DNA from 4 places in the Vibrio sp. Vb1574 genome. Region 2 is predicted to be linked to each of the others. Evidence: predicted binding sites of a transcription regulator. Region 2 holds the regulator's gene; each other region holds the start of a gene.

Region 1 (7,544 bases), on a different contig from region 2:
TCAACGTTCGCACCATCCATCGTACCGATAGTTAGGGCACCGTTTAGCGCCATCTTCATGTTACCTGTACCTGATGCTTCTTTACCCGCTAGCGAGATTTGTTGAGAAACGTCAGCCGCAGGGATAATGATTTCAGCCATGCTCACGCGGTAGTCAGGGATGAATACCACTTTCAGCTTGTTACCGATGCGAGGATCGTTGTTCACCTTGTCTGCAATCTTGTTGATTGCGAAGATGATTTCTTTCGCTAGGTGGTAACCCGGTGCTGCTTTTGCTGCGAAGAACACAACGCGTGGCGTACACTCAAAACCTGGTTCATTAAGAATACGGTGGTACAGAGACAGTACGTGTAGCAAGTCTAGATGCTGACGTTTGTACTCGTGCAGACGCTTGATTTGAACATCGAAGATTGCATTAGTATCGAGCTCGATACCCATGTTCTCTTTCACCCAAGTTGCTAGGCGTTCTTTGTTCTCTTTCTTCACTGCCATGAATTCTTTTTGGAATGTCGCGTCAGTAGCGTACTTCGCAATACCTTCAAGTTGCTCTAGTTTCGCTGGCCATTCTGGGCCGACTTTCTCAGTGATAAGCTGAGACAGACCTGGGTTACAGAACTTCAACCAGCGACGTGGCGTAATACCGTTCGTTACGTTGTGTAGACGTGTCGGGTACATTTCGTGGAACTCTGGGAATAGGTCTTTCTTAACCAGTTCAGAGTGAAGTGCTGCTACACCGTTTACTGCGTAAGAGCCGATTACACATAGGTTTGCCATGCGAACCATGCGGTGGAAACCTTCTTCGATGATAGAAAGCTTCTGTTGCTTCGCGACATCACCCGGCCACATTGCACGTACGTCTTGTAGGAAGCGGTGGTTGATCTCGTAAATGATCTCCATGTGACGTGGTAGCAGGTGCTGGATTAGCGACTCTGGCCATGTCTCTAGTGCTTCTGGAAGTAGCGTGTGGTTGGTGTACGCAAATGTCTTAGAGCTGATTTCCCAAGCCGCTTCCCAAGTTAAACCTTTTTCATCCATCAGGATGCGCATTAGTTCAGGAATCGCAATCGTTGGGTGTGTATCGTTAAGCTGGATAGTCTCTTGCTTAGGTAGATCCGCTAGCGAGTAGCCCGCAGCTTCGTGGCGACGTAGGATGTCACGTACAGACGCTGCTGAGTGGAAGTACTGCTGCATTAGACGCAGTGTTTTACCTTTCTCGTGGTTGTCGTTCGGGTAAAGCACTTTAGTGATGTTACCTGCGTCGATCAGTGCGTGCTGAGCTTCGAAGTAATCACCATTGTTAAAGCTTGCTAGTGAGAATGGTGCAATCGCCTGACATTCCCAAAGACGTAGCGGGTAAACCGTGTCTGATTCGTAACCCACAATTGGAAGATCCCAAGGCATTGCTCTTACTGTCATGCCTGGTACCCATTTGCGAACTTCTTTACCGTTCTCGTTAATCACTTCAACGTGACCGTAGAAACCGATCTCTTGCGCAAGTTCTGGACGCGCAATTTCCCAAGGGTAGCCTTCTACACCGCGCCAAGCGTCAGGTGCTTCTTGCTGGCGACCATCTTTGAATGACTGTTTAAATAGACCGTATTCGTAATGTAAACCATAGCCGACAGTTGGGAATTCTTGTGCCGCACATGAATCCATGAAACACGCAGCCAGACGACCAAGGCCACCGTTACCCAATGATGGGTCGCGCTCTTCTTCTAGCAGATCAGTTAGGTTGTAACCCAGTTCAGCCATTGCTTCTGTTACTTGTTCATACAGACCCATGCTGATTAGGTTGTTACCCGTCAAACGACCGATAAGGAATTCTAGCGAAAGGTAGTTAACGCTCTTCGCACTTTTAATGCGTGGATCTTCTTCTGTCGCAAGCAAATCTAGAGTAGTAAATTCAGCCAGAGCATGCCCCATTGCTAGGTACCATGCGCGGCTGTCTGCGTTTTCAATCGTATGAGCGTAAGTTACAGATAAGTGTTTCTTTACGCTTTCTTGGAACGACTTCTTGTCAAATTGTTTTTGTTGAGTAGGTTTCATTACGAAATTCTCACGTCTTTTGGTAATTCATCTGCCATACATCGTGCATTTACCTCTGTGAATAAACATCCTCCTAATTCTCATCCTTTGAAGGAGGAGGGCTGAGGGCGTAGAGGGGGTACCATTGCTAGGTTAGTGATCCAAATCTCAACAAAGTGAACTTTGCACCAGTTCTTAGTGATTTTGATCACAATGGAATGTGAGAAAGGTTAAAACCCGTTCATGACGCTTTTTATAGTCCACTCATCTGATGATGTGAAAATTGTAATATCGGTCACATTAACTCGGTCAGCGTAGAAGAACTTTTCGTAATCTATGTGCAACGCGATCTTAACGCTAACGAAACAAACGATATTTAAGTGACGACAATCACAAATAAAGGGCGTAGTTGATGGTAAATCCATCAACCCTTGAGAATTAGGAAGTGGATCAAAGTAACGAACATTTCTGATGTCGTAACATCCCACTCAGCTCACAGGATTGTACGCTTTTTATACAAACTAGAATTAGGCGATGTGAGTTATTTCTAGTTTTCGCTAGCTTTTATATCTAAGTGACCGTATGGAATGGTTTTTCAGACGGACGCAAGCCCCAACAGTAGCGACATTATCCGGCATTCAAACAGTGTTTTTGATGCTGATGACATCATTCAGTAAGACGGCTTTCAAGGGGGCTTTACTAGAATGATCACGTTGCTGCCATTTGGGTATACATAAATAAGGACATAACTACTAATGTGGATTCCATCTAAGCTTACTCGACCAGGACGCCTGCACAATGCCATCGTGCGCCCACGAGTGTTGGACTTACTACAGCAAGCGCCTTACTACAAATTGGTTTTATTCCGATCCCCAGCAGGTTACGGAAAAACAACAATGGCAGCGCAGTGGCTATCCGATAAGCCAAACGTCGGTTGGTACAGCATTGATGACAGCGATAACGACGGCTTTCGCTTTGTAAACTATCTGCTTCAAGCATTAAACAAAGCCACCAACTTCAGTTGCGCTAACGCACAAAAACTGGCGGAAAAACGTCAGATCTCGTCTTTACGCTCCCTATTTAGCGAAGTATTCGCTGAAATGGCTGACTTTCATCAAGAGTGCTACGTGGTACTTGATGACTACCATTTAATCACGAATGATGAAATCCATGAATCCATGCGTTTCTTCTTAAAGCACATGCCAGACAACCTCACCGTTGTGGTAACCAGTCGTGCAGCGCCGCCTCTGGGCACTGCAAACTTACGTGTTCGTGATTTAATGATCGAAATCGGCAACGAGATGTTGGCGTTCGATACCGAAGAAACCACTCGCTTCTTTAACCAGCGTATCGCCGATGGTATCGATGAAGACATGGCGAACAGCCTAAGAACCTATGTTGAAGGTTGGCCATCGGCGATGCAGTTGATCGCATTACAAGCCCAACATCAAAACCGCACATTGGCACAAACTGTAGAGTCGGTATCGCAGTTCAATCACGCGCACTTGTGGGATTACTTGGTCGAAGAAGTGTTTGACTTACTCGATCACGAAACTCGTCACTTTTTAATGCAAGTATCCGTGCTTGACCACTTCAATGATGAGCTAGTGTTTGCCCTTACCCAACGCGAAGATGCACTGGGAATGATTGAATCGCTTAACCGTTACGGCTTATTCATTTACCCGCTCGAAGGGGAACAGAACTGGTTCCGGTTCCATAACTTATTTGGCGAGTTTTTGTCTCATGAGCGCCAAGCTCGTATTCCTCAGCAAGAAAAAGATCTCCACCGCAATGCTGCTATCGCTTGGTTACAGCAAAAAGCACCACACCAAGCGATTCATCATGCACAAAAATCGAATGATAAGGACTTAGTGGTAGAGATCCTAAACGAATTCGGCTGGAAGATGTTTAACCAAGGCGAACTCAGCACACTGGAAAGCTCAATTAACAAGTTGGACGATGATCTGTTGTTCAGCCACCCAAAACTTACGATGCTCCGAGCATGGTTGGCTCAAAGTCAGCATCGTTATAACCAAGTGGGCCACCTGCTTGAAGAAGCGGAAGAGGAACACAAAAAGCGTAACATTGCGTTAGATATTCATTATCAAGGTCAAGCAAACGCGTTGCTTGCTCAAGTGGCTATCAACAGTAACCAGCCAGAAAAAGCTCTCGAATTAGCGGAGTTAGCGCTTAGCCAACTTGATAACACAATTTACCGTAGCCGAATTGTGGCGACTTCGGTTGTTGGTGAAGTTAACCACGTGCTAGGTAAACTAGACCGTGCTTTGCCGATGATGCAACAAACTGAAAAGCTAGCTCGTCAGTATCAGGTATATCACCAAGCGTTATGGGCAATATTGCAGCAAAGCGAGATTTTAATTGCACAAGGTTACGTGCAAGCTGCCTTTGAACTACAAGATTCCGCATTCCGTCTGATTGAAGATCAGCAGCTTCAGCATGTTCCTCTTCATGAATTTTTGCTGCGTATTCGCGCGCAAGTACTTTGGTGCTGGAACCGACTTGATGAAGCGGAAGAATGCGCGTACAAAGGTCTGCAAATTCTCGAAAACCATTCACCAAGCAAGCACTTACATAGCTATTCGATGTTGGCGCGTATTGCGATTGGACGCGGTGAATTAGACAAAGCCGGTAAATTTATTGAGCATATACAGCACTTGATGAAACAGTCGACTTACCACGTAGATTGGACTGCAAACGCTTCACTATCGTTGATTCTATTTTGGCAAGCGCGCGGGAATACCGATGCAATGCAAGAATGGCTCAACACTGCGGTTCGTCCTGAATCGGCATGCAACCACTTTTCTCAATTGCAATGGCGTAACATTGCCCGCGCCCACATTAACTTAGGCCAATATACCGACGCTCGTGCTGCGTTAGATTTCCTCCAAGGTGAAGCTCGTCGCACTAACCTAATCACAGATACTAATCGCAACTTAGTGGTAGAAGCGGTCCTTTCTGCTCGCCAAAAAGATGAGGAGCAAGCCAAGGCACTGTTAAAAGAAGCATTAGTAATGACGAACCAAACTGGCATGGTCGGAAACTTCCTGATTGATGGTGCAACCATTGGCGGTCTGCTGGAGAAGTTGAGCCTCCGCCATGAACTGGGCGATCTTGAGCGTCACCGTGCTCAACAGTTAATGAAGGACATTTCATCGAATCAACGTAGCCGGTCGATTCACTTTGATGAAGACTTTATTGAAAAGTTGGTGAATCACCCTAATGTGCCAGAGCTAGTACGTACCAGCCCATTAACACAACGCGAATGGCAGGTTCTGGGACTGATTTATTCAGGCTTTAGTAACGAGCAAATCGCACAAGAGCTGGATGTGGCAGGTACGACAATTAAAACCCACATTCGCAACCTGTACCAAAAGCTTAATATTGCTAATCGTAAAGAAGCCATTGTGACAGCTGAAAATTTGCTGCAGTTGATGGGATACTGAACTGCTAGATAAACGGGTTAAAACGTAAAGTAAAACACAAGGGTTGGCGTAACACGTCAGCCCTTTTTTATGACTGAAAGTAAGAGAAGTGCAATTTGCAAAGCACGTAAGTAACGTTGTTCATATAAAAAAATAGCCAACCGCAATAATCGCGATTGGCTTATATTTAGTGTGAACAAATTGTATTCACTAACAACGTCAGTTGGCTAGGTGACCCTCGGCTTAAGAAGGGTCGAGCATTATTATGCATTAATCATGCCAAAATGCAAAGACTTATTTTTGGGCACAAGATCTCATATAAGTTGGATTTATTCACGCGAAAATTATCAAAATGCAATTCCATAACGCAAATTGCAATTGCATAATGCAACCAAGATTGATAATTGATAGTAGAGTTAATCATCTCAAAAATGTAAACCAAGCATTAAAAGCTCGTTACGGCGGCATTGTCTCTTGGCGGGTAATAAAGATAGGCAATAGATTGGATATAAAACCAAGTAGTTACAGCACTATTTCATACTTTTTTCATCGCAATGTTTGTATACTCTCTGCCATCGAAACGACTTAGCATTAGAGCAATGAACTACTTAATTACTTTCTTCAAGGGAATCGCCATGGGTGCAGCAGATGTGGTACCTGGTGTATCTGGCGGCACCATCGCGTTTATCACTGGTATTTACGATACGCTGCTTGAAAGCATTCGACGCATTAACCCCTCACTTTTCTCTATCTGGCGAAAAGAAGGGGTTAAAGCCGCGTTTAATCACATCAACGGATTCTTCCTTATCGCTCTGTTTGCCGGCATTTTCACCAGTATTGCAACGCTAGCAAAGTTGATTACTTGGCTTCTTGACACACACCCGATCCCACTTTGGTCATTTTTCTTTGGTTTGATTTTGGTCTCTGTGTATCACATTATTCGTCAGGTTGAGCAACGCGATCTTGTCCGCTTTGTCATTCTGCTCGTTGGTGTCGGGTTTGCTTATAGTATTACTGTGCTCAAACCTTTACACATGGAACCAACGGCCATTAACACCTTATTCGCTGGAGCTATCGCGATTTGTGCGATGATCTTGCCGGGTATCTCTGGCAGTTTTATTTTGCTGCTGATTGGCATGTATGCTCCTGTATTAGCCGCAGTGAAAGGTTTTCAAGTCGATACATTAGCGCTATTTTTGTCTGGCTGCGTGATCGGTTTACTGTCCTTCTCTCACTTATTGTCGTGGTTACTACGCAAGTTCCGTGATTTCACCCTGATGTTTTTGACTGGATTAATGATTGGTACGTTGCCAAAGATTTGGCCATGGAAAGAAACCATCACTTGGCGCACCAATTCGAAGGGCGAACAAGTGCCATTGCTACAGCACAACCTATCACCATTTGAATTTGAACACGTGACATCACAACCTTCTCAGTTAGTACTTGCTGTCGTAATGATGCTTGCAGCCATTGCTCTGGTTTTGGGTCTAGAGAAATTCGCAGATTCAGATAAATAACTTTGGTATCAAACACATACTGAACCAAATAAAAACGGAGCCAATTGGCTCCGTTTTTATCTATTGGCTAAGGGCAAAACATCTCAATTGAAAACTCTGCTGTATTTGATGCAATAAAGTCCGTCGCGTTACTAAGAAGCTGGTCACCGAGGTATAACGCACAATTTACCGAGGTCACGAGTTGGCGAGCGGCGCATCTGTGCTACGATGCTCGTAATGTTAAGTGATAAATGCTGAACCTTAATGAAACTGTTACAAATCGCCGCTGTTTCAGCCGCATTAGTTGCGGGATTTTATGCCCCGACTCTAATAAAAAGCTTTTCTTCTTCCACTCAAAGCAAGTCAATAGATGAATACTGCTTTCTCTCTACAACCTCTTGCGTCCAAGAAAATGTTACGATGACGCTAAACTCAGAAACTGCTCAACCCTTGGTTCCTACCACTCTAAATGTTGAGTGGCATACAAGCGATGCTAAGCAACTCATCCTAAGTCTTTCAGGAAGAGAAATGGAGATGGGTGAGCCTAAGTTTTTGCTGAAGCAAATCGCTCCTGGCCAATA
Region 2 (7,544 bases):
TGAGTTCGCTCAAGCGGTTCGCGAGCTGTGTGACAAACACAACGCCTTACTGATCTTCGATGAAGTGCAGACTGGTAATGGCCGTACAGGTAACTTCTACGCTTACCAAGGTTTAGGTATCACGCCAGATATTCTAAGTACTGCGAAATCACTTGGTGGCGGTTTCCCAATCGGTGCAATGCTAACGACAGCAAAATTGGCAGAGCACATGAAAGTGGGCACTCACGGTTCTACATATGGCGGTAACCCACTAGCGTGTGCGGTTGCAGAAGCGGTTGTAAATGAAGTCACTAAGCCAGAGGTTTTGGCTGGTGTGCTAGAACGCGAAGCAATGTTCCGTGAAGGTCTAGAGAAGATCAACGCGAAGTACAACATCTTCTCAGAAGTGCGCGGTCAAGGCCTATTACTTGGCGCTGCACTAAATGAAGAATGGCAAGGCCGTGCGCGTGACGTGCTGGTTGCTGCAGGTAAACAAGGTCTCATGGTATTGGTTGCGGGTGCCAATGTCGTACGTTTCACACCATCACTCGTTATCACACAACAAGAAATTGAAGAAGGCTTGGCGAAACTGGATAAAGCGATCGCGACTTTAGTTTAAGCGCGATATCAGTTTAAACGTCAACGCAGACACCCCCGTCAAGGATCTCTGATGGGGGAATTGTTCCTACAATATAGTTAGGATCTTCTTGCATCTGGAGGGAGTATTGATGCTAGTAGTTCGCCCTATCGCGATGTCGGATTACGACGCACTGCACACTTGTGCGGTGGAGTCTGGTCACGGATTTACATCTCTACCGGTTAACGAAGAACTGTTAACCAATCGAATCAAACATTCAGAGTACAGCTTTGGTAAGCCAGATGTGGCAGAACCAGGCGATGAAGGCTACCTGATGGTTGGCTTTGACTCTGAAACGGGTGAGGTTGCGGGTACCACCGGAATCGAAGCATCTATCGGCTGGGATGTCCCATTTTACTCATATCACATTAGTAAAGTTGTGCACTCGTCGCCAAAGCTTGGCGTTAACAACGTCGTTAAACTGCTTACTTTTGGTAATAACTACACGGGTAACAGCGAAATTTGTACCTTGTTCTTGCGTGAGAAATTCCGCCAAGGTCTGAATGGTCGTCTAATGTCGAAGTGTCGTTTCCTAATGATGGCAGAGCACCCAGAGCGCTTCTCTGAAACGATCTTTGCGGAGATGCGTGGCGTTTCAGACGACGAGGGTAATTCACCATTCTGGCAATGGCTCCAAGAGCATTTCTTCTCTATCGATTTCACTCTTGCAGATTACCTGACAGGTATCGGCAAGAAAGGCTTTATCGCCGACTTGATGCCGAAACTGCCTATTTACATCAACCTGCTCAGCCCAGAAGCGCAAGCCGTGATTGGTCAAGTACATGACAACACGCGTCCAGCGCTGAAGCTGCTTGAGCGTGAAGGTTTTACCAACCGAGGCTACGTCGACATCTTCGATGGTGGCCCAACGGTTGAGTGTGATCTGCGTAATATTGAGTCGGTACGTCATTCATTCCGCGCGCAAGTCAAAATCTCTGAACATTCCAGCACACAAGACTTCTTGATGTGTAATTCATCTTTCGAGAACTTCCGTGCGACAGTCACTAAGGCGGCGTATGACGCAGAGACACAGAGCGTAATGATCGCACCAGACGTTGCAGATGCACTTTCGGTTGAAGAAGGGGATTTCGTTCGCCTTCTTCCGCAGTAACAGACGACAGAATTTAAGGATAGAAACAATGACACATTGGATTGCAGGTGAATGGGTACAAGGTCAGGGTGAAGCATTTACGTCTCTGTCGCCGTACAACCAAGAAGTGATCTGGCAAGGCAAAGGTGCAACGGCAGAGCAGGTGAACCAGGCGGTATCTGCAGCGCGTGAAGCGTTTATTGACTGGAAAAAGCGCCCATTTTCAGAGCGTGAGGCAATCGTGTTGGCTTTTGCGGAGAAAGTAAAAGAGAACAGCGAAAAAATCGCCGAAGTCATTGCCAAAGAAACTGGTAAGCCAATTTGGGAAACGCGCACTGAAGCAGCGGCAATGGCAGGTAAAATTGCCATTTCGATTCGCGCTTATCATGACCGCACTGGTGAGGCGAGCCGTGAAGCAGCAGGCAACCAAATCGTATTGCGCCACCGCCCATTGGGCGTGATGGCGGTGTTTGGTCCTTACAACTTCCCAGGCCACCTACCAAATGGTCACATTGTGCCTGCGCTACTGGCTGGTAACACGGTAGTCTTCAAACCGTCTGAGCAAACGCCATGGACGGGTGAATTGGCAATGAAGCTATGGGAAGAAGCCGGTCTGCCGAAAGGCGTGATTAACCTTGTTCAAGGCGCGAAAGAAACTGGTATCGCGCTCGCTGACGCAAAAGGCATTGATGGCGTACTGTTTACGGGTAGCGCGAATACGGGGCATGTATTACACCGTCAATTTGCGGGTCAACCGGGCAAGATGCTCGCACTAGAAATGGGTGGTAATAACCCGATGGTGATCTCTGATAAATATGGTGATTTGGATGCCACGGTTTACACCATCATCCAGTCAGCGTTTATCAGTGCTGGGCAGCGTTGTACGTGTGCTCGTCGTTTGTATGTGCCATTGGGTGAAAAAGGCGATGCGCTTATCACCAAGCTCGTCGAAGCGACACGCAATATTCGCGTAGACCAACCATTTGCAGAACCTGCGCCATTTATGGGACCGCAAATTTCGGTCGCGGCAGCCAAGTTTATTCTTGATGCACAAGCTAATCTACAGTCTCTTGGCGGTGAAAGCTTGATTGAAGCGAAAGCAGGAGAGGCGGCGTTTGTTTCTCCTGGCATCATTGATGTAACGAACATTGCTGAGTTACCAGATGAAGAATACTTCGGCCCACTTCTGCAAGTGGTGCGTTACGAAGGGTTAGACAAAGCCGTGGCGCTAGCAAACGATACGCGCTTTGGCTTATCTGCTGGTTTGGTCTCAACCGACGACCAAGAATGGGAATACTTCGTTGACCACATTCGTGCAGGTATCGTGAACCGTAACCGCCAGCTCACTGGTGCAAGTGGTGATGCGCCATTTGGTGGTCCGGGAGCGTCGGGTAACTTGCGCCCAAGCGCTTACTACGCAGCAGATTACTGTGCGTACCCAATGGCATCAATGGAAGGTCAAGAGACTGTCTTGCCTGCAACATTGAGTCCAGGTGTAGCGCTATAAGTTTTAATAATAGAGTCGCAACTATGCATTGCGGCTCACCTTGCCGGCGCATCATTTAGGTATGGGTTGTAGTGATCGTTGGCAGAACACGAAAAGTGAGCAAAGACTCGGAAAAGCGTGTTGACTGACTGGCATTTACCGTCACAGGTTGATGGTTGCTCGTTCATTATTCTGGACAACTTTTGTTGTGAACGAGCAGCCAACTTCCGCTTACCTTTAAACTCTACATCTCGTAACAAGGAGTCGTTATGACGCCCGATGTGTTATTTGAATCGCTATGGCAAGATTACATTCAACGTCTTTGCCCTTCGGCTGCTAAAGTGCATCAGCTGCTTCAAGAAGATGAGCCTCTGATTAATGATCATATAGCTTTACGTACCTTCAATATCGCGCCTCTTGGTATTGAAACTCTAGCTAAGCCATTTGTAGCTATTGGTTACAAGGCGTGTGGTGATTACGTTTTCGAAAGCAAAAAGCTGGTTGCTAAGCACTATGAGCACCCAGATCCGAAGCAACCTAAAGTATTTATTAGTGAGCTAAAAGTTGAAGAGTGCTCTCCTGAGCTACAAGAGATTGTGAAAAATTTGGTGGCACAAGTCGATGCTGACAAGCTGAACGATAGCGCATTCTTACATGGTGGACGCTTGTGGGATTTAAGCTTTGCTGATTACCAAACGTTGGCTAAAGAAAGTGAGTACGCATCTTGGCTTGCGGCGCATGGTTACGGAGCAAACCACTTCACGGTGAGCGTTAACCAGCTCAATGAATATGAAGAAGTGAAGCAGGTAAACGATCATCTGCGTACCGCTGGGTTTACCATTAATGAAAATGGTGGTGAAGTGAAGGGCACTCCTGAGGTGTTGCTAGAGCAGTCATCGACCATGGCAGATAAAGTAGCGGTTCGTTTTAGCGAAGGCACTGAAATTATCCCTGGCGGGTTTTATGAATTTGCTAAGCGCTATCCGATGGAAAATGGTGATTTGTACCCAGGTTTCGTGGCCGCTTCAGCTGACAAAATCTTTGAAAGTACGAATGGCTAAGTTTTAGGGTTAACCTGTTAAGCTTACTCATTAGTGTTCGCTGCACCCTATCTCATTTGGTCATGAGTAAATAAAAAGCCACCAATGTTGCCATTGGTGGCTTTTATAATTTTGTTCGTGTCACTCTAGTTCGAGATTAACGAGTACCGTAAACCACGATGGTTTTACCGTGAGCAGAGATTAGGTTCTGCTCTTCTAGCATCTTCAAGATACGACCTACTGTCTCACGAGAACAGCCAACAATTTGACCGATTTCTTGACGAGTGATCTTGATTTGCATGCCGTCTGGGTGAGTCATTGCGTCTGGTTGTTTTGCAAGGTTCAGAAGCGTCTGAGCGATACGACCAGTTACGTCTAGGAACGCCAGGTCACCCACTTTTTGGCTAGTTACTTGAAGACGACGAGCCATCTGCGCAGAAAGACGCATTAGGATGTCTGGGTTTACTTGGATAAGCTGACGGAACTTCTTGAAAGAAATTTCAGCAACTTCACAAGGAGATTTAGCACGAACCCAAGCTGTGCGCTCTTGGTCTTCCTCGAATAGACCAAGTTCACCAATAAAGTCTCCTTGGTTTAGGTAAGAAAGGATCATCTCCTTACCTTCTTCGTCTTTGATAAGAACCGCAACAGAACCTTTAACGATGTAGTACAAAGTTTCTGCCTTTTCGCCCGCGTGAATTAGCGTGCTCTTTGAAGGGTACTTATGAATATGACAGTGTGAAAGAAACCACTCTAATGTTGGGTCGGTTTGAGGTTTACCTAGAACCATAATATCTCACTTCCTCTGCAGGGTACGCTTGCGCTATCCATATTTTAGCTAAGCCTGAATTAGGCCTACTAGAATAAGAGCACTTTTTATATGCTGCAAGCTCTCTTGTGTTTCGGTAAGAAATAGTATCCTTTTTCGAAAACGATTTCTTGATTTTAATCGTGCCATGATTGAGATTTTGTAAGCAAAACTGTGCACATGATCACGGTATGAAAAGTAAACATCTTCGCAGGCAGGTTTTTAGCCAATTTTCCCTGTTTCGATGAGCTGTTGTAGGATAGGCCGAACTATGAGCTCCATTGCAAAGCTCATCTTACCGCCGGGTACGACAATCGTGTTGTGGCGTGACATGAATGAGCCATCAATCATGGCCAGCAGATATGGGAAGTCGACATTCTTGATACCGCGTAGGCGAATCACCACAAAACTCTCATCCAAACTAGGGATGCCTTTTGCATTAAGTGGGTTGGAAGTATCAACGGTCGGTACGCGCTGGAAGTTGATGTGAGTACGAGAAAACTGCGGAGTGATATAGTTGAGGTAATCGTCCATGGATCGCACGATTGAGTCCATTACCGCTTCACGCGAATGGCCGCGATCGCGAGTGTCACGTACGAATTTTTGTATCCACTCTAAGTTTACAATCGGCACCATGCCGATTAAGAAATCCACATGTTGAGCAACATTAACATCGCCATCGACCACGCCACCATGTAACCCTTCATAAAACAGAACGTCGCTGTTTTCGGGTAAGTCTTGCCACGGTGTAAACGTGCCTGGCATTTGATTGTAGGGAACCGCTTCGTCAAACGTGTGCAGATAACGGCGCACGCTGCCAGTGCCGTCATGCCCGAACTTACGGAAAAACTCTTCTAATCCCGGGAAGTCATTAGCTTGTGGGCCAAAGTAGCTAATGTGTCGACCTTGCTCGCGGGCTTTGCGAATTTCGATGTCCATTTCTGGGCGAGTAAAGCGATGGAAGCTATCGCCTTCAACCCATGCGGGTTTAACGTTCATCATATTGAACATTTTACGGAAGGCTTCAGATGTAGTGGTCGTGCCGGCACCGGACGAACCAGTAACCGCAATAATTGGGTGTTTAGCTGACATGACAAACCTTGTCGAAAATTACTTACCTGTAATGTGCAGTAGAGTTACTACTGCACGGTCGATATCCCACTATAGCACGTAACAATACCTTGTCATCGAGTGGGATACGGTAAAATGTGAAGGGTCTAAAATTTTGTTTTATGTTGAATATCGACGGTTTCGTGTAGCTCAGAGAACACGATAACCGCTTCACCTTTTTCCAATTGAGCTTTAACTTGATCAATTTTGTCTTGCAAAGAAACCTCGACGGTTCCGTAATCCGTTCCTTCGCGTAAGACGAATTCACGAATTAAGTTTTCCAATGTTTCCGGCGCAATGTCTTGCCATGGAATGATCATAAATACCTCTAACTTTTATGATGAGCGGCTAGTTTACTGCGTTCGTTGCTTGGATACAGCAGAAAGGTAATCTGCGGCGATACTTTCGTAATACGCGGGCAGCGCTTCCTCCAACCAAAACTTAGGTTTTAACGCCGTTCCTGTTAGGAAGCCAACATGGCCACCGTGTTCAAAGAGACGGTAATCAATGTTATCTGGCAGAACAAACTTCGGTATCACATCATCGGTCATGAACGGATCGTCTTTGGCATGGATGATCAGTGTGGGTAGCGTGATTTGCTGTAGTTTACTTAAGCCAGAGCATTGGTCGTAATAATCTTGTGCGTCTTTAAAGCCATGCAATGGTGCGGTAATCAAATCATCGAATTCATACAGCCGTGTGACACGTTTGATTGAGTTGTAGGACAGCGCCAGCTCGCCATGCAGTAGATGATGCTTTTGTAACGCGTTACGTTTCAGTGAAGAAAGCAGATAACGGCGATACACTTTTGAAAAGCCTTGTTCTATACGGTTCGCACACGCCGCTAGGTCTAAAGGCGCTGAGATAATAGTCGCTGCATTCAAAATAGGGTGGTCTTTATATTGGGCTAAATAATTCGCCAACATGTTACCGCCAAGAGAAATACCAACCGCAACTTTGGGGTTATCAGGAAAGCGTTGCTCAAGGTGCTCTAAGAAGTGGCGGGCGTCAGTCACTTCACCAGAATGATAGGCGCGAGCTTTCTTGTTTGGCTTACCGCTACAACCGCGGAAATGCATCATCACCGACAGCCATCCAGATTGAGCAAATGCATTCATTAGCCCATTGGCATAAGGGCTATAGAAGCACCCCTCTAATCCATGAAATAAAACAAAAATCGGCTTTTTTTGTGCAGGCTCTTGGGTTGGGTCCTCGCTCCACGCGAGATCGAGAAAGTCGCCATCGGATGTATCGAGGGTTTGCCAAATCGGCGTAAACAACGCTTTTTTGCGAATAAAACGCGGCAAAAGCGTTTGGAGATGCGGGTTTTTGATCCCGGCGGCTGCGAAAAATTGTGTCATACCTAACTGCTCTTATGCGGTCCTTCGGTGTCC
Region 3 (7,544 bases), on a different contig from region 2:
CAGGAAATTAGGCGACACTTATCTAAAGGCCGCAATAAAATGCCCTTAAGGAGATAAGAATGCATTCATTAAAAGTAAAAGATTACATGACGTTGCAAGCGGTGACTTTCACGAAAGATATGTCACTTTCGGCAGCTTTAAACAAAGTAATGCAAAGTGTCACACTAGGTGGCCCTGTCATTGATGAAAATGAAAAAGTGGTTGGGTTTTTATCGGAGCAAGACTTATTAGATAAGTTGGTGAAAGCAAGTTATCACTGCCAAGATACACATACGGTACAAGAGTGTATGCATGATGATGTCTTATCTGTTTCTCCAGAAATGTCAGTAATTGAACTGGCTGACATGATGAAAGTTGGAAAGCCGAAAATGTATCCAGTGGTGGATGGCAAAGGTAAGTTGGTTGGTGTTATCACAAGAAGAGACGTGCTGCGTGCCATAGGAATGACATTAAATGAGTGTTTTAAGCATCCCGTTTAACCTCTCTGTTTAAACTTTACGGAATATTGCTTTTAAACTGGTTTGGAAAGACGCTTCGGCGTCTTTTTTATTTTCTATCGCCGAACTGTACAAATTTATCTTGACCTTGGAGCTTACTCTAAGGTTTATCCTTAGCAATAGGTAAATCACCGATACCAATAAGGAAAAAATTATGTGTACAAAACATCAAGGTTGCCAATCTAGCAAAATCAAAACTGCGGTGCCGCTTGGTGCAAGCGAGTCATGCTGTGCGCCAGTAAAATCTTCGCTCAATATCTCTCAGGCCAGTGTTGATGTTTCTGAAAGCTCTTGCTGTAGTGGAGGAGGCTGCAGCGTTGACACAGGCGAGGAAGACGATCCCACAAGGGAGAGTAATTCCTCCGTTCGGAACGCTTGGCTTGTGTCAGGTATGGATTGCCCATCTTGTGCGCAAAAGCTTGAGAAAGCCATTACGTCTTTACAAGGCGTCAGCCAAGCCAAGGTTTTGTTTGCAACAGAAAAACTGGTCGTCGATTTTGATGGTCTAGAGCTGATAGCTACGATAGAGCAGACAGCCCAAAAAACGGGTTTCCCGCTCTTTTCACTTGATGCTCCAAAACCAAGCACTACAAAGAAAGGCTGGCTTGGCGTCATAAGAGACAACATCCAAATTCTCTCGATTGCTGGTGCAATGGCTACTGCGGCAGTAATTTCTAAGATCGACCCTCAAATAAGCGCTTGGTTATTCACTTTGACGTGTTTACTTGGTTTATACCCAATCGCGCTCAAAGCATTTAAGTTGGCGCGTAGCGGTACGCCTTTTGCGATTGAAACGTTAATGAGTGTAGCGGCGCTCGGCGCTTTATATTTAGGTGAAACCGCCGAAGCCGCAATGGTGTTATTGCTTTTCCTTATTGGTGAAAAGTTAGAAGCATATGCATCATCTCGCGCGCGAAGCGGTGTCCAGGCGTTAATGGACTTAGTCCCAGAAAATTCAATTTTAATTATTGATGGTGAACGCAAAGAAGTACCAGCTGCGCAGCTTAAACCAGGGGATATCATAGAAGTCGCACCCGGAGGTCGTTTGCCTGCCGACGGTGTTTTGCAAGATGCGCTTGCGAGTTTTGACGAAAGTGCGTTAACGGGAGAATCTGTTCCCGTTGAACATCAAACCGGTGGCAAAGTGATGGCCGGGGCTGTGGTTGTCGATAAAGTGGTTCGTTTACAGGTGACTTCCCGTCAGGGCGAGAATGCGATAGATCGAATTCTTCATTTGATTGAAGAAGCAGAATCCCGTAAGGCACCATTAGAACGCTTTCTTGATAAATTTAGCCGTTGGTATACGCCACTAATGATGTTGGTGTCTCTGATGGTTATCGTTACGCCGCCATTACTATTTGCCCAACCGTGGGAAACGTGGATCTATCGAGGACTCGCCCTGCTGTTGATTGCTTGTCCATGTGCATTAGTCATTTCAACGCCTGCGGCGATCACTTCTGGCTTGGCGGCAGCGGCTAAGCGGGGCGCATTGATCAAAGGTGGAGCGGCGCTTGAGTTGCTTGGCAAGGTTGAGTCTGTCGCATTTGATAAAACTGGGACACTGACGCAAGGTAAACCAGAAGTGACCGACGTCTTTGCTTTTGATATGGATGAAGACAAGTTACTTAGCCTAACTGCGTCAATCGAGGTTGGTTCAAGTCATCCTCTAGCGGTTTCTTTAGTTACCAAAGTGCAAGAGCAGGGGCTTACTATTCCTGAAGCGTTGGATAAAACCGCGCAAGTAGGCTCTGGTGTCACTGGTTACGTCGATGGAAAAATGGTCCAAGTGGTCACGCCTTCAAAGGCAGACTTTCCACTTTCTCAAGAAGCCAAAGAGCAAGTGGTTACGTTGGAACAACAAGGTAAAACGGTTGTCATTGTTCGTTACGATGACGAGGTCATTGGCGTGATCGCATGGCAAGATACATTGCGCTCAGATGCCCAGCAAGCCATCGCAATGTTGAAGGAACTTGGGGTCACGTCGGTGATGCTAACGGGTGACAACCCGAGAAGTGCAGAAGCAATGGCAAATAGAATAGGCTTGGATTATAAAGCGAGTTTGTTACCTGCAGACAAGGTGCATTACGTCGAGAAACTATCACAACAACATACCGTTGCGATGGTGGGAGACGGTATCAATGATGCTCCAGCCATGAAAGCTTCGAGCATTGGTATTGCGATGGGAGGCGGTACGGATGTTGCGCTCGAGACTGCTGATGCGGCGTTAACACACAACCGGTTGATTGAGCTACCTGCCATGATAGAACTGTCGCGTGCGACGCTAAGTAACATTCGTCAGAATGTCGCGTTAGCGCTAGGTTTGAAAGGTGTATTCTTAGTGACAAGTTTACTTGGGGTTACTGGGTTGTGGGTTGCAGTATTAGCTGACAGTGGTGCAACAGCACTGGTGACATTGAATGCGTTGAGATTACTTCGTTTTGAGTCCAAACAGATCAAATAACTGACCTAACCAATGATCCCACTCATTAATAGCCCGAGGCATTCGTGTATCGGGCTTTTTTTAACCGTATTCACCTGATGCGATCAGACGTTTTTCTCGTCCTTGAAATCACGCATTGCTATGCAACAAAATGATCTAACGCCCCTTAAAGTGTGATCAATACCAGTTTTGTTTGAAATTTCATTTTCATTACATTTTGTCATTGTGATTGTGATCACTCTATGTTGGTGAAAGGTTCGCTACAGTGCATCTGTACCCAATAACTGATTAATGAGCTTATTGTTCATAAAATAAGCCACAATAAGGAGCGACTTATGTCTCAAGCTGTATTCCATTTAGGTGTTACTGAAGCTGATCTTAATGGTGCGACTCTAGCGATCATTCCTGGTGACCCAGCGCGTGTTCAAAAAATCGCAGAACAAATGGAAAATCCAGTATTTCTAGCAAGCCATCGTGAATACACGCTATACCGTGCAGAGCTAGACGGTAAACCTGTTGTGGTTTGTTCTACAGGTATTGGTGGTCCTTCTACCTCTATCGCAGTTGAGGAATTGGCACAGCTTGGTGTTCGCACTTTCCTACGTGTTGGTACAACGGGTGCAATTCAACCGCATGTAAACGTGGGTGACATGATCGTAACGACGGGGTCAGTTCGTCTTGACGGTGCGAGCCTACACTTTGCTCCTATGGAATTCCCAGCAGTTGCTGACTTTGAAGTAGCAACCGCAATGAAAGCAGCGGTAGAAGAGTCTGGCGCTACAGTTCACATGGGTGTGACTGCATCAAGCGACACGTTCTACCCTGGTCAAGAACGTTACGATACGTTCTCTGGTCGTGTTGTTAAGCGTTTCCAAGGCTCTATGCAAGAATGGCAAGACATGGGCGTACTTAACTTCGAGATGGAGTCTGCAACACTGCTAACAATGTGTGCGAGCTCTGGTTTAAAAGCGGGTTGTGTGGCTGGTGTTATCATCAACCGTACACAAAAAGAGATTCCAGATCATTCAACTCTGAAAGAAACGGAAGCGCGTTCAATTAAAGTGGTTGTAGAAGCAGCGCGTAAAATGCTTTAAGCCGCTATAGTTGGCATTTAAACAAACAGAAAAAACCAGAGGCTAACCTCTGGTTTTTTTCTACTTATAGAAATGCGTACAGCTAAAATTTAGGTATAAAAAAGCAGCATTAATGCTGCTTTTTATCGTTGTGAATTTTAGCTTTTCTTAATGGCACTATATCTCGTCTGAACCGCCCGCGTCTTTAAACCAAGCAGTTAAGTGCGTTCTTAAATCTTTAAGCTCATCAGGGCCAATCAGGGCTAGCCCTAAGTCTTCAGCACGAGTAATGTCATTGTGACGAAGAGGACGGAAGCTCACCAACATTGCGCGCGCTTGTAAGCCACCTAATAGATCGCGAAGCGATTCTAACTTATATAAAGTATCGTCGCCGTCATCTCTCATGCCTTTGGTTTTGCATTCGATGATGTGCAGCTTGTTGTTTACAACTGTTGCGACATCTAACTCATTGCGTACTTCACTTTCACCAAGTTTGCGATAAACCTGAACATTTAACGATCGATCTTGGATCGTCGGCATGGTGTCTTGGATTTGCTTCACGGTGCTGTGAACCAAAGTTTCTAACCACTCACCGTTTGAAAAGCGTCGAGCATCTTCATCTGCAAACGTTAAAACGCCATTCTCATAGGTGGCGATTTCTGCTTCTACTAAATCTGAAAGCAACATGTTGAGCTCACGGTAGCCCTGCTGTTTTTCGGAGAGCTCGACATCAAGCTTTTGTTCTTTGCGGCATGTGGTTGCAAGGTAGTTAAGTGTTGCTAGACCTGGCCCAAGTTCAAGCGCATTTGAGGCCCATCGTTCACCAAGTTCATACAATTTTTTATCAAGAAGAGGTGGTAAATCAACGTGGTGAAACTCGCCGCGTGCACCAAAGATAGTGAGGTAATCTGCAATCGTAATGTGATCTTCGACTTGGGTATCTTCTTTGCCATCAGGGTATAACCAACAAAGCTTATCGCTACTAGGCTCAACCACAAAAATTGGCCAGCGATAGGTACGGAAAACTTCGTACACCGACAACAAGCGATGACGAAGACCACAGCTCGCGTTCAATTTTACATCTTCGCCGCGTTCATGGAGATCTTTTGCCAGTTTTTGAATTGCTTGTTTGATCAGAGATGTATTAACAGCGGATGGAATTTCAAAAAATTCAGAAGTAATTTCTCGTTGATCTAAAACGGCACTCAGTCGGTCAAATATATCTAACTGGCTCTTGTCTCCGATGAAGACGATATGTGTGCTTAGCGTACGATTATCTAATAGAGGAGTGACCAATCTCACTGGGTCTTGGTCGATAATACCAACATGAACAGCCATAGATTTTCCTTTTTATGAGGCCGCTCGAAAAGAGTTGTGCAAGGGGATGAGCTGGCCTTATTAATCATATGTAGACATGGCCGACAAAAAACAAGGGCGACTTAACAAAAAGTCGCCCTTATACAGTTGATTGCACTAATTAATGCTCTTAATTATAAAGTATTTATAACTTAAAGCGGTGGACCAATTCATTTTGCTGATGAGCCAAGTGGGTCAGTGATTCACTAGTTTGTGCGATACTCGACATGGCTTGGAAACTTTCATCGGCGATGCTGTTGATATCTTCAATACTGCGAGCAATGTCTGTTGATGTTTCACTTTGCTCTGCTGCTGCTTGTGAAATGTGCGTACTCATTTGGCTGATCTCAATGATTAGCGCCTGGATCTCTTCCATTGAGCTGTTCGCTTTTGACGCTTGCTCAACCGACATCTCCATATCGCTCATACAGCTTTGTATGACTTGGTTTGCTGATTGTGAGCTAGATTGCAGATTACTGATCATGGATTCAATTTCAGTGGTTGATTGAGTCGTTCTTGATGCGAGTACTCGTACTTCATCTGCCACTACCGCGAAGCCGCGACCTTGTTCACCAGCGCGAGCCGCTTCAATTGCCGCGTTCAATGCCAGTAGGTTGGTTTGCTCCGCAATGTTGCGGATCACATCAAGGATAGACCCAATTTGACCACTCATCTTTTGTAGCTCAGAAACTGCGGAGACCGATTCGTTCAAACGTGTTTCTAGTTGATTAATGGTTGAGATGTTACTGCTCATAACATTTCTGCCTTCTTCAGAGGCAGATTCGACGCGTTGCACCATTTCTAGCGAGCCTTGCGCACTTTGCGCGACTTCCTGCACTGAATGGGACATTTCTGTCATCGCGGTAGCGACGTTTGCCGTTTGTTCGCGTTGAGAGCTCAATTTGATTTGTGCTTGCGAAGAGGTGCGTTCGTTGGTTGTCGCGGTTGACGATAGGTTTTCTGACGCTTCGTTGAGTTTCACCAAGATCTCGTGAAGGTTGTCGGCGAGTGAGTTAATGTGTCCACTCACACGGCTGAATTCGTTGTTATAGCGAATGTCGATACGCTGTGTCATATCACCTTCAGTCAGGCTTTCTAACACTTTTAGAATACGAGTCAACGGTTCGCGAACGCTTTGTGCGATGTGGTAGCCAATAGCTGTCGCGAGTAAAACGACAATAACGCCAATGATGATGGCTTTCGTTACACCCGCCGAATATATGTCACCTGCGTCTGCCAATGATTCATTGAGCTTATCTGTTGCGGTTGTCGTGAATTGCTCAAGAATCGCCATGGTTGAATCCACTTTATTTGCTAGGTTGGCGATATTGTTATACAAAGCGGCGCGGGCATTGAGGTAATTATTATGTTGGTCTAGCACACCGCCACGCATACCAACGTCACGAGTAAATTGCTCTACAGATTCGCCAAAAGCTTTTTCTAGCTCAGGAAGCTGAGTCACCAACCCGCGGAATGCGTAATTCAAGTGCGTTACTGCTTTGCGGTTTTTAGCTACGGCTTGCGTAACAAACTCAGGGTTGGAACTGGCGAGGGCATCAGAGGTAATTACTTCGGCATCTTTTAACTTGATAAAGTAGCTCTTTGCCATGACTTTGACAGAAATGCTGGTTTGATCTGCCACATATTCTTTAAGACCAACCGAAAGTTCGGTATTCAGTTTTTGGAAGCGGCGTGAGGATTTTTGCACTTCTTCTTGAGCCGCAAACATTGCTTCGTAGTTGTCCATGGCCTCTAGAGCTTCTGTAAAATAGCTCTGCTCTAACGTTTTTAACTGTGAAAACGGTTCGGCAAGAGAAGGGTAGATTTGGCTTGCGGTTTTCAGTTGAGCCAATGTGGATTCGAAGCGCTGTTGAGATCTAGCAAATTCCTGACGCATTTCATCCATGCGTTGTTTATTCTCTGTCGTCAGGAAGTCTTTAAATGATTTGTCGGCAGAAAGCAGCTCAACACTGGTTTGATTAGATAACGATACCAACGGTAGGGATGATTTAGAAACCGTGCCAAATTTTCCGTGAATATCACTCATTCCTCCCATCATAATGGCAATTGTGACGGCAAATAGGATGATGATCAGTGCAAAGCCGGCATACATCCTTTTAATAACTGAACCTCGCATAAGTGAGCTCCCTCTCCCAGAAATAGACAAGCTACCCAAGT
Region 4 (7,544 bases), on a different contig from region 2:
TTTTTTAGGCGAAGTGTCTAAGCGCAGAACGTTCGCTATTATTTCTCACCCGGATGCGGGTAAAACCACCATTACTGAAAAAGTCCTTTTATTCGGAAACGCGATCCAAAAAGCAGGTACGGTTAAAGGTCGTGGTAACGCACAGCACGCAAAATCAGACTGGATGGAAATGGAAAAAGAACGTGGTATCTCGGTAACCACTTCTGTAATGCAGTTCCCTTACAATGACTGTCTGGTAAACCTACTTGATACGCCTGGACACGAAGACTTCTCGGAAGATACATACCGTACGTTAACGGCAGTAGACTCGTGTTTGATGGTTATTGATGCGGCGAAAGGTGTCGAGGATCGTACACGTAAGCTGATGGAAGTAACGCGTCTGCGTGACACGCCAATCGTAACCTTCATGAACAAACTTGACCGTGACGTTCGTGATCCAATGGAAGTATTGGACGAGGTAGAAAACGAGTTGGGCATGATGTGTGCGCCAATTACATGGCCAATCGGCTGTGGTAAAGAATTTAAAGGTGTGTACCACATTCACCGTGATGAAACGATTTTATACGAATCAGGTCACGGTCATGAGATTCAAGAAGTTCGAATCATCAAAGGTCTCGATAACCCAGAGCTTGATGAAAAAGTTGGTGCAGGCCTTGCGGAAAGTGTTCGAGAAGAGCTTGAGCTTGTCATGGGTGCTTGCCCTGAGTTTGATTTGGAAATGTTCCTAACCGGTGATCTTACGCCAGTTTACTTCGGTACTGCATTAGGTAACTTTGGTGTGGATCATATGCTAGACGGTCTAACTGAATGGGCTCCAGCGCCGAAAACTCGTCAAGCGGTTGAACGTGAAGTTGAAGCGACTGAAGAGAAGTTCTCTGGTTTCGTATTTAAGATCCAAGCGAACATGGACCCAAAACACCGCGACCGTATCGCATTCATGCGTATTGTATCGGGCACTTACACGCAAGGTATGAAGATGAACCACGTTCGTCTTGGCAAGCAAGTGAGTATCTCTGATGCAGTAACCTTTATGGCTGGTGACCGTGCACGTGCAGAACACGCTTACGCCGGTGACATCATTGGTCTACACAACCACGGCACTATTCAGATTGGTGATACCTTTACGCAAGGTGAATCACTGAAGTTCTCTGGTATTCCGAACTTCGCTCCGGAACTATTCCGTCGTATTCGCCTGAAAGATCCATTAAAGCAGAAGCAGCTTCTCAAAGGTTTGGTTCAGCTATCAGAAGAAGGTGCGGTACAGGTATTCCGTCCTCTACAGAACAACGATCTGATCGTTGGTGCCGTTGGTGTACTTCAGTTCGATGTTGTTGTGGCTCGTTTGAAATCTGAGTATAACGTTGAAGCGATTTATGAAGGCATTAACGTTGCAACTGCTCGTTGGGTTGAGTGTGGTGATGCGAAGAAACTGGATGAGTTCCAACGCAAGAATCAAGCGAACTTAGCATTGGATGGTGGTGATAACCTAACGTATATCGCTCCAACAATGGTTAACTTAAACTTGGCGAAAGAGCGTTTCCCTGACGTTGATTTCCGTGCGACGCGTGAGCACTAATTTGCGCGGTTAGGGTAAGCCTTAACGCAAACTAGATTTTAAAACGCCCTTGGCTATAAACTTAGCCAAGGGCGTTTTTATATAAGGATAAGATATGAATTGGTTTAAACGTGGGCTAAAGCGTTACGACAACTGGTGTAAAGAGATGGGGTTAACTCCCGATCAGAAACGCAGTTGTGTCCCATATCGAAAAGACCCAGCCCATCAAACTGAAGAGAAGAGTGAAGCCCAACCATCCTCTGATTTTCTGCCCGCAGATACAGATAAAAAGCGTCAAGATGAAGCTCTTTGATACGCACTGCCACTTTGATTTTGATGTGTTTCAAGATGACTTTGCACATCAACTTGAGCTTGCTCAAACGCAAGGCGTCGCAAGAATTTTGATTCCTTCCGTCGGTCCGCAAAACTGGGCTCGTATTCAAACTTTGGCAGAGCAACATGCCAATTTGTATTATGCGCTCGGCTTTCATCCGTATTTTCTTGAAGATAACGTTGAGCAGCACCTTACAGAGCTAGAAGGCTATCTAAATCAAAAAGGGCAGCAGTGCGTGGCAATAGGAGAGTGTGGTTTAGATTTTGCCATTGATGTTGATCCACAGTTGCAAGAAAAGATACTTGAAGTTCAATTTGAGCTGGCTAGACGCTTCGAACTCCCAGTTATTTTACATAGCCGAAAAGCGCACAATCGCCTCATTCAAATGGTGAAAGCGGCGAATCTCCCTAGAGGTGGTGTGCTACACGCTTTTTCTGGGAGTTATCAGCAAGCCATGGAGTGGGTCAAATTAGGTTTTTTTATCGGTGTAGGAGGAACGATTACCTACCCAAGAGCCAAGAAAACACGCGACGCAATTCAAAAATTACCACTCGAAAACTTAGTAATCGAAACAGACGCACCAGATATGCCTATACTTGGATATCAAGGGGAGTCAAATCACCCAGCCAAACTCATTCACGTCTTTAATGAGCTCGTAGAGTTGCATAACGGCCGAAAGCAATCGATTGCCTCTCAACTGTGGAAAAATAGCAATTTTGCTTTCTCGATATGTGAATAAAATCTAAAGATGTGGTTTGAAATCGAAAACGTTTTCCTGCTTATTGTGAATTAACTCACAAAGCTGGTTGAATCAATCATGAATCTTATAGGAAAGTGTGAGGCTGGCATTACTTTAATTGATTCTGCATGAGTATAATTGCCCCCGCTTTATAGCTCCATTTTGTAACACGCCAATAAATAACTTATAAGGAAGTCATAAACTATGAGCCTGTTTATGAGCCTAATCGGTATGGTAGTGCTTCTTGCGATTGCAGTGGCATTTTCTAACAACCGAAAAGCTATCAACTTTAGAACTGTGGGTGGCGCATTCGCTATCCAATTCGCATTAGGTGCATTTGTTCTGTATGTACCTTGGGGCCGTGATCTACTAAACGGTTTCTCTTCAGGTGTTTCTAACGTTATCAACTACGGTAACGATGGTTCATCATTCCTGTTCGGTGGTCTTGTTTCTGACAAGATGTTCGAAGTATTCGGCGGCGGCGGTTTCATCTTCGCATTCCGTGTTCTTCCTACACTGATCTTCTTCTCTGCACTGATTTCAGTTCTTTACTACATTGGCGTTATGCAATGGGTTATCAAGATTCTTGGTGGCGCACTACAAAAAGCGCTAGGCACTTCTCGTGCGGAATCAATGTCAGCGGCAGCTAACATTTTCGTAGGTCAAACTGAGGCACCTCTAGTTGTTCGCCCATTCGTTCCAAAAATGACTCAATCAGAGCTATTCGCGGTAATGTGTGGTGGTCTAGCTTCTGTTGCTGGTGGTGTACTAGCTGGTTACGCATCTATGGGTGTTCCACTAGAGTACCTAGTTGCGGCATCATTCATGGCAGCACCAGGTGGTCTACTGTTCGCTAAAATCCTTCACCCAGAGACTGACCAGCCTCACGAAAGTATCGAAGAAGCGATGGACGGCGGTGACGACAAACCAGTTAACGTAATCGACGCAGCTGCGGGCGGTGCGGCTTCTGGTCTACAACTTGCGCTTAACGTAGGTGCAATGCTAATCGCATTCGTTGGTCTAATCGCGCTAATCAACGGTATGCTAGGTGGCATCGGTGGTTGGTTCGGCATGCCAGAACTAACACTAGAGCTAATCCTAGGTTACGCGTTCTCTCCACTAGCATTCCTAATCGGTGTTCCATGGGCAGAAGCTGTAACAGCTGGTTCATTCATCGGTCAGAAAATCGTAGTGAACGAATTCGTTGCTTACTTGAACTTCACACCATATCTAGGTGAAAACGCTCAAGTAATCGCGGCAACTGGTGAAGTAATGTCTGAGAAGACAACAGCTATCATCTCATTCGCACTATGTGGTTTCGCGAACCTTTCTTCTATCGCGATTCTACTTGGTGGTCTAGGTAGCCTTGCACCAAACCGTCGTAGTGACATCGCTCGCATGGGTGTTAAAGCAGTTCTTGCAGGTACGTTGTCTAACCTTATGGCAGCGACAATTGCAGGCTTCTGCTTAAGCCTTGCAGCACTATAATTAGAATCGGTTCTTAATATATAGACGCCGTTTTACATCATGCCCTGTAGCAAGAGATTGCTGCGGGGCATTTTTCGTTTTTCGGGCTCCAAAATTTCATCGGGTGTTTGCCTTAGTCGAGGTATTACGCAGTCAATGGAATAGGGGCTAGGAAATTTTGAGATACAAACCGTTTGCGCTCTATTTGGTGCTACAGTTTTGCGGTGAAACTCTATAATGTATTAATCACAGGATAGTGGTTAAGCTTGATTCTTAATCACGTAATGAATATTACATAATCGATGGGCAAATGAATTGCCCTGCAATATCAGATCTAATAGGCGTTTTGCTTTGTGATGTGATATTAAAGACACCGCAATCATAGATTGTTGTGCCATAGGCCAAACTGGTACTGTGCGGTGACAAGGATAGCAATTGGCATATGATAAATTTTCGCTGTATATGCCGAGTCTTCAGGGAACCAAGTCCGTTCATTAATAGACTGTTTAGCCATTTACTCACATTGTCTCGACTTGTTGATTATAGTTAAAGACGTGATGTAAGGCTGAGTAGTGAATTTTTTGAATATTGATCGGAGATAGAAATGAGCGATTTAAAAGCAGCAGCGCTACGTGCACTTAAACTTATGGACCTAACTACGTTGAATGACGATGACACTGATGCAAAAGTGATCTCACTATGTCATGACGCGAAAACAGCAGTAGGCAACACAGCTGCAATTTGTATTTACCCTCGCTTTATTCCTATTGCTAAGAAGACACTTCGTGAGCAAGGTACGCCAGAGGTTCGTATTGCAACAGTAACGAACTTCCCACATGGTAACGACGACATTGAAATCGCAGTTGCTGAAACAAAAGCGGCGGTTGCTTACGGTGCAGACGAAGTTGACGTAGTTTTTCCTTACCGCGCGCTAATGGCGGGTGATGAGAAAGTAGGCTTCGAACTAGTTAAGCAATGTAAAGAAGCTTGTGGTGACATTCTTCTTAAAGTGATCATCGAAACAGGTGAACTAAAAGAAGAAGCACTAATCAAGAAAGCATCTCAAATCTGTATTGAAGCAGGTGCTGACTTCATTAAAACTTCAACTGGTAAAGTGCCAGTAAACGCAACACCAGAATACGCTCGCATGATGCTTGAAGTTATTCGCGACATGGGTGTTGCAGAAACTGTTGGTTTCAAACCAGCAGGTGGTGTGCGCACTGCTGAAGACGCAGCAGCATACCTAGCAATGGCTGACGAAATCCTAGGTGACAACTGGGTTGATGCTCGTCACTACCGTTTTGGTGCGTCTAGCCTGCTAACCAACCTACTAAATACATTAGAAGTATCGGACGACGTCGCTGATCCAACAGCGTACTAATTCCAATAATACGTCTGAACGGTAGCACCTAAACGGGTGCTACCAAACCTCTTCTATCCTACTACAACCATGGCTCAAAAGAGCTTGGGAGGCACTAATGTATTTACCACAAGAAATCATTCGTAAAAAACGTGACGGTGAAGTACTTACCGCAGACGAAATCAACTTCTTTATTCAAGGCGTAGCGAACAACACGGTATCTGAAGGTCAGATTGCGGCGTTTGCTATGACGATTTTCTTTAATGAAATGACCATGGATGAGCGCATCGCCTTAACGTGTGCAATGCGTGATTCGGGCATGGTTATCGACTGGAGCCACATGAACTTCGGTGGTCCAATTGTCGACAAACACTCAACCGGTGGTGTGGGTGACGTAACTTCTTTAATGCTTGGCCCAATGGTGGCAGCGTGTGGCGGTTTCGTACCTATGATCTCTGGCCGCGGTCTTGGTCATACAGGCGGTACGCTGGATAAACTTGAATCTATCCCTGGTTACAACATTACGCCGAGCAACGATGTTTTTGGTCAAGTAACCAAAGACGCTGGTGTGGCGATCATCGGTCAAACTGGTGACCTTGCTCCTGCGGATAAGCGTGTTTACGCGACTCGTGATATTACCGCAACGGTAGACAATATCTCCCTGATTACGGCGTCGATCCTTTCTAAGAAACTGGCGGCGGGTCTGGAATCGCTAGTGATGGACGTAAAAGTGGGTTCAGGTGCATTTATGCCAACTTACGAAGCGTCTGAAGAGCTAGCAAAATCAATCGTTGCGGTAGCAAACGGTGCTGGCACTAAAACTACGGCAATTCTTACGGACATGAACCAAGTATTGGCGTCTTCAGCGGGTAACGCAGTGGAAGTTCGTGAAGCGGTTCGTTTCTTAACGGGTGAATACCGTAATCCTCGTCTACTTGAAGTGACCATGGCTTCATGTGCTGAAATGTTAGTACTTGGCAAGCTTGCTGAGAACACAGAAGACGCACGCGCAAAACTGATGGAAGTGCTGGATAACGGCAAAGCGGCTGAGTGCTTCGGCAAGATGGTTGCCGGTTTAGGCGGCCCTGCGGACTTCGTAGAAAACTACGACAACTACTTAGAAAAAGCAGCAATCATTAAGCCAGTTTACGCAACAGAAACGGGCATTGTCTCTGCAATGGATACACGTGCTATCGGCATGGCTGTGGTTGCTATGGGTGGTGGTCGTCGTGTTGCTACTGATGAAATCGACTACGCAGTTGGTTTCGACGAGTTCATCCGCCTAGGTGAGGTCGCAGACAGTGATAAACCTCTTGCGGTCATCCACGCTCGCACTGAAGAGCAATGGGAAGAAGCGGCAAAAGCACTGCGCAGTGCAATCAAAGTAGGTGGTGAATACACACCAACTCCAGAGGTTTACCGCCAAATTCGTGCAGAAGATATCTAATAGAACAAGTAATTACACAAGGCCTACTCAACCATAATAAAAAGCCGAGTGGGCCTAAGGAACGAGCAATGAAAAGAGCATTTATTTTAGTACTAGACTCATTCGGTATCGGTGCAACTGCCGATGCTAAAGAATTTGGTGATGTAGGTTCAGACACACTAGGTCACATCGCTGACCAATGTGACAAAGGCTTAGCAGATAACGACAATCGCCAAGGTGCACTTCGCCTTCCAAATCTATCGAAACTTGGTTTGGCAATGGCGCATAAAGAATCGACAGGTCGCTTCGCACCTGGACTAGACGCAGACGCTGAAATCATTGGTGCATACGGTCATGCAGCAGAGCTTTCTTCAGGTAAAGACACGCCGTCTGGTCACTGGGAAATCGCAGGTGTTCCTGTTCTGTTTGACTGGGGTTACTTCACTGACAAAGCAAACAGCTTCCCGAAAGAATTGACTGACCGCATTCTTGAGCGTGCAGGTCTTGACGGTTTCCTAGGTAACTGTCACGCGTCTGGTACTCAAGTTCTTGACGATCTTGGTGAAGAGCACATGAAGACTGGCAAACCAATCTTCTACACGTCTGCTGACTCTGTATTCCAAATCGCATGTCACGAAGAGACTTTCGGTCTAGACCGTCTAC

The links. The regulator CRP, encoded in region 2, controls carbon source genes, mostly activating them, when cyclic AMP is high. The targets are predictions, from matches to a motif close to TGTGANNNNNNTCACA.
Region 1: R7O12_RS04660 (glycogen/starch/alpha-glucan phosphorylase) is a predicted target of CRP. The motif match lies at 2,309-2,324, and genes of this name have one in related genera.
Region 3: udp (uridine phosphorylase) is a predicted target of CRP. The motif match lies at 3,162-3,177, and genes of this name have one in related genera.
Region 4: R7O12_RS00795 (NupC/NupG family nucleoside CNT transporter) is a predicted target of CRP. The motif match lies at 2,673-2,688, and genes of this name have one in related genera.

What each region holds. Positions count from the first base shown of each region.
Region 1 is NZ_JAWOTC010000004.1:124,153-131,696, reverse strand. Features, by position in the region: gene R7O12_RS04660 (glycogen/starch/alpha-glucan phosphorylase) at 1-2,045, opposite strand, end outside; gene malT (HTH-type transcriptional regulator MalT) at 2,780-5,488, shown strand; gene R7O12_RS04650 (DUF368 domain-containing protein) at 6,067-6,984, shown strand; gene R7O12_RS04645 (hypothetical protein) at 7,228-7,544, shown strand, end outside.
Region 2 is NZ_JAWOTC010000031.1:32,694-40,237, forward strand. Features, by position in the region: gene R7O12_RS17070 (aspartate aminotransferase family protein) at 1-598, shown strand, start outside; gene astA (arginine N-succinyltransferase) at 708-1,727, shown strand; gene astD (succinylglutamate-semialdehyde dehydrogenase) at 1,756-3,213, shown strand; gene R7O12_RS17085 (DUF1338 domain-containing protein) at 3,462-4,253, shown strand; gene crp (cAMP-activated global transcriptional regulator CRP) at 4,390-5,022, opposite strand; gene R7O12_RS17095 (phosphoribulokinase) at 5,263-6,132, opposite strand; gene R7O12_RS17100 (YheU family protein) at 6,258-6,470, opposite strand; gene R7O12_RS17105 (hydrolase) at 6,504-7,511, opposite strand.
Region 3 is NZ_JAWOTC010000016.1:6,481-14,024, forward strand. Features, by position in the region: gene R7O12_RS12425 (CBS domain-containing protein) at 60-479, shown strand; gene R7O12_RS12430 (zinc/cadmium/mercury/lead-transporting ATPase) at 652-2,958, shown strand; gene udp (uridine phosphorylase) at 3,273-4,031, shown strand; gene R7O12_RS12440 (DUF1887 family protein) at 4,188-5,348, opposite strand; gene R7O12_RS12445 (methyl-accepting chemotaxis protein) at 5,512-7,503, opposite strand.
Region 4 is NZ_JAWOTC010000001.1:175,614-183,157, reverse strand. Features, by position in the region: gene prfC (peptide chain release factor 3) at 1-1,576, shown strand, start outside; gene R7O12_RS00805 (DUF5363 family protein) at 1,671-1,868, shown strand; gene R7O12_RS00800 (TatD family hydrolase) at 1,855-2,628, shown strand; gene R7O12_RS00795 (NupC/NupG family nucleoside CNT transporter) at 2,833-4,116, shown strand; gene R7O12_RS00790 (hypothetical protein) at 4,475-4,609, opposite strand; gene deoC (deoxyribose-phosphate aldolase) at 4,700-5,476, shown strand; gene deoA (thymidine phosphorylase) at 5,574-6,902, shown strand; gene R7O12_RS00775 (phosphopentomutase) at 6,971-7,544, shown strand, end outside.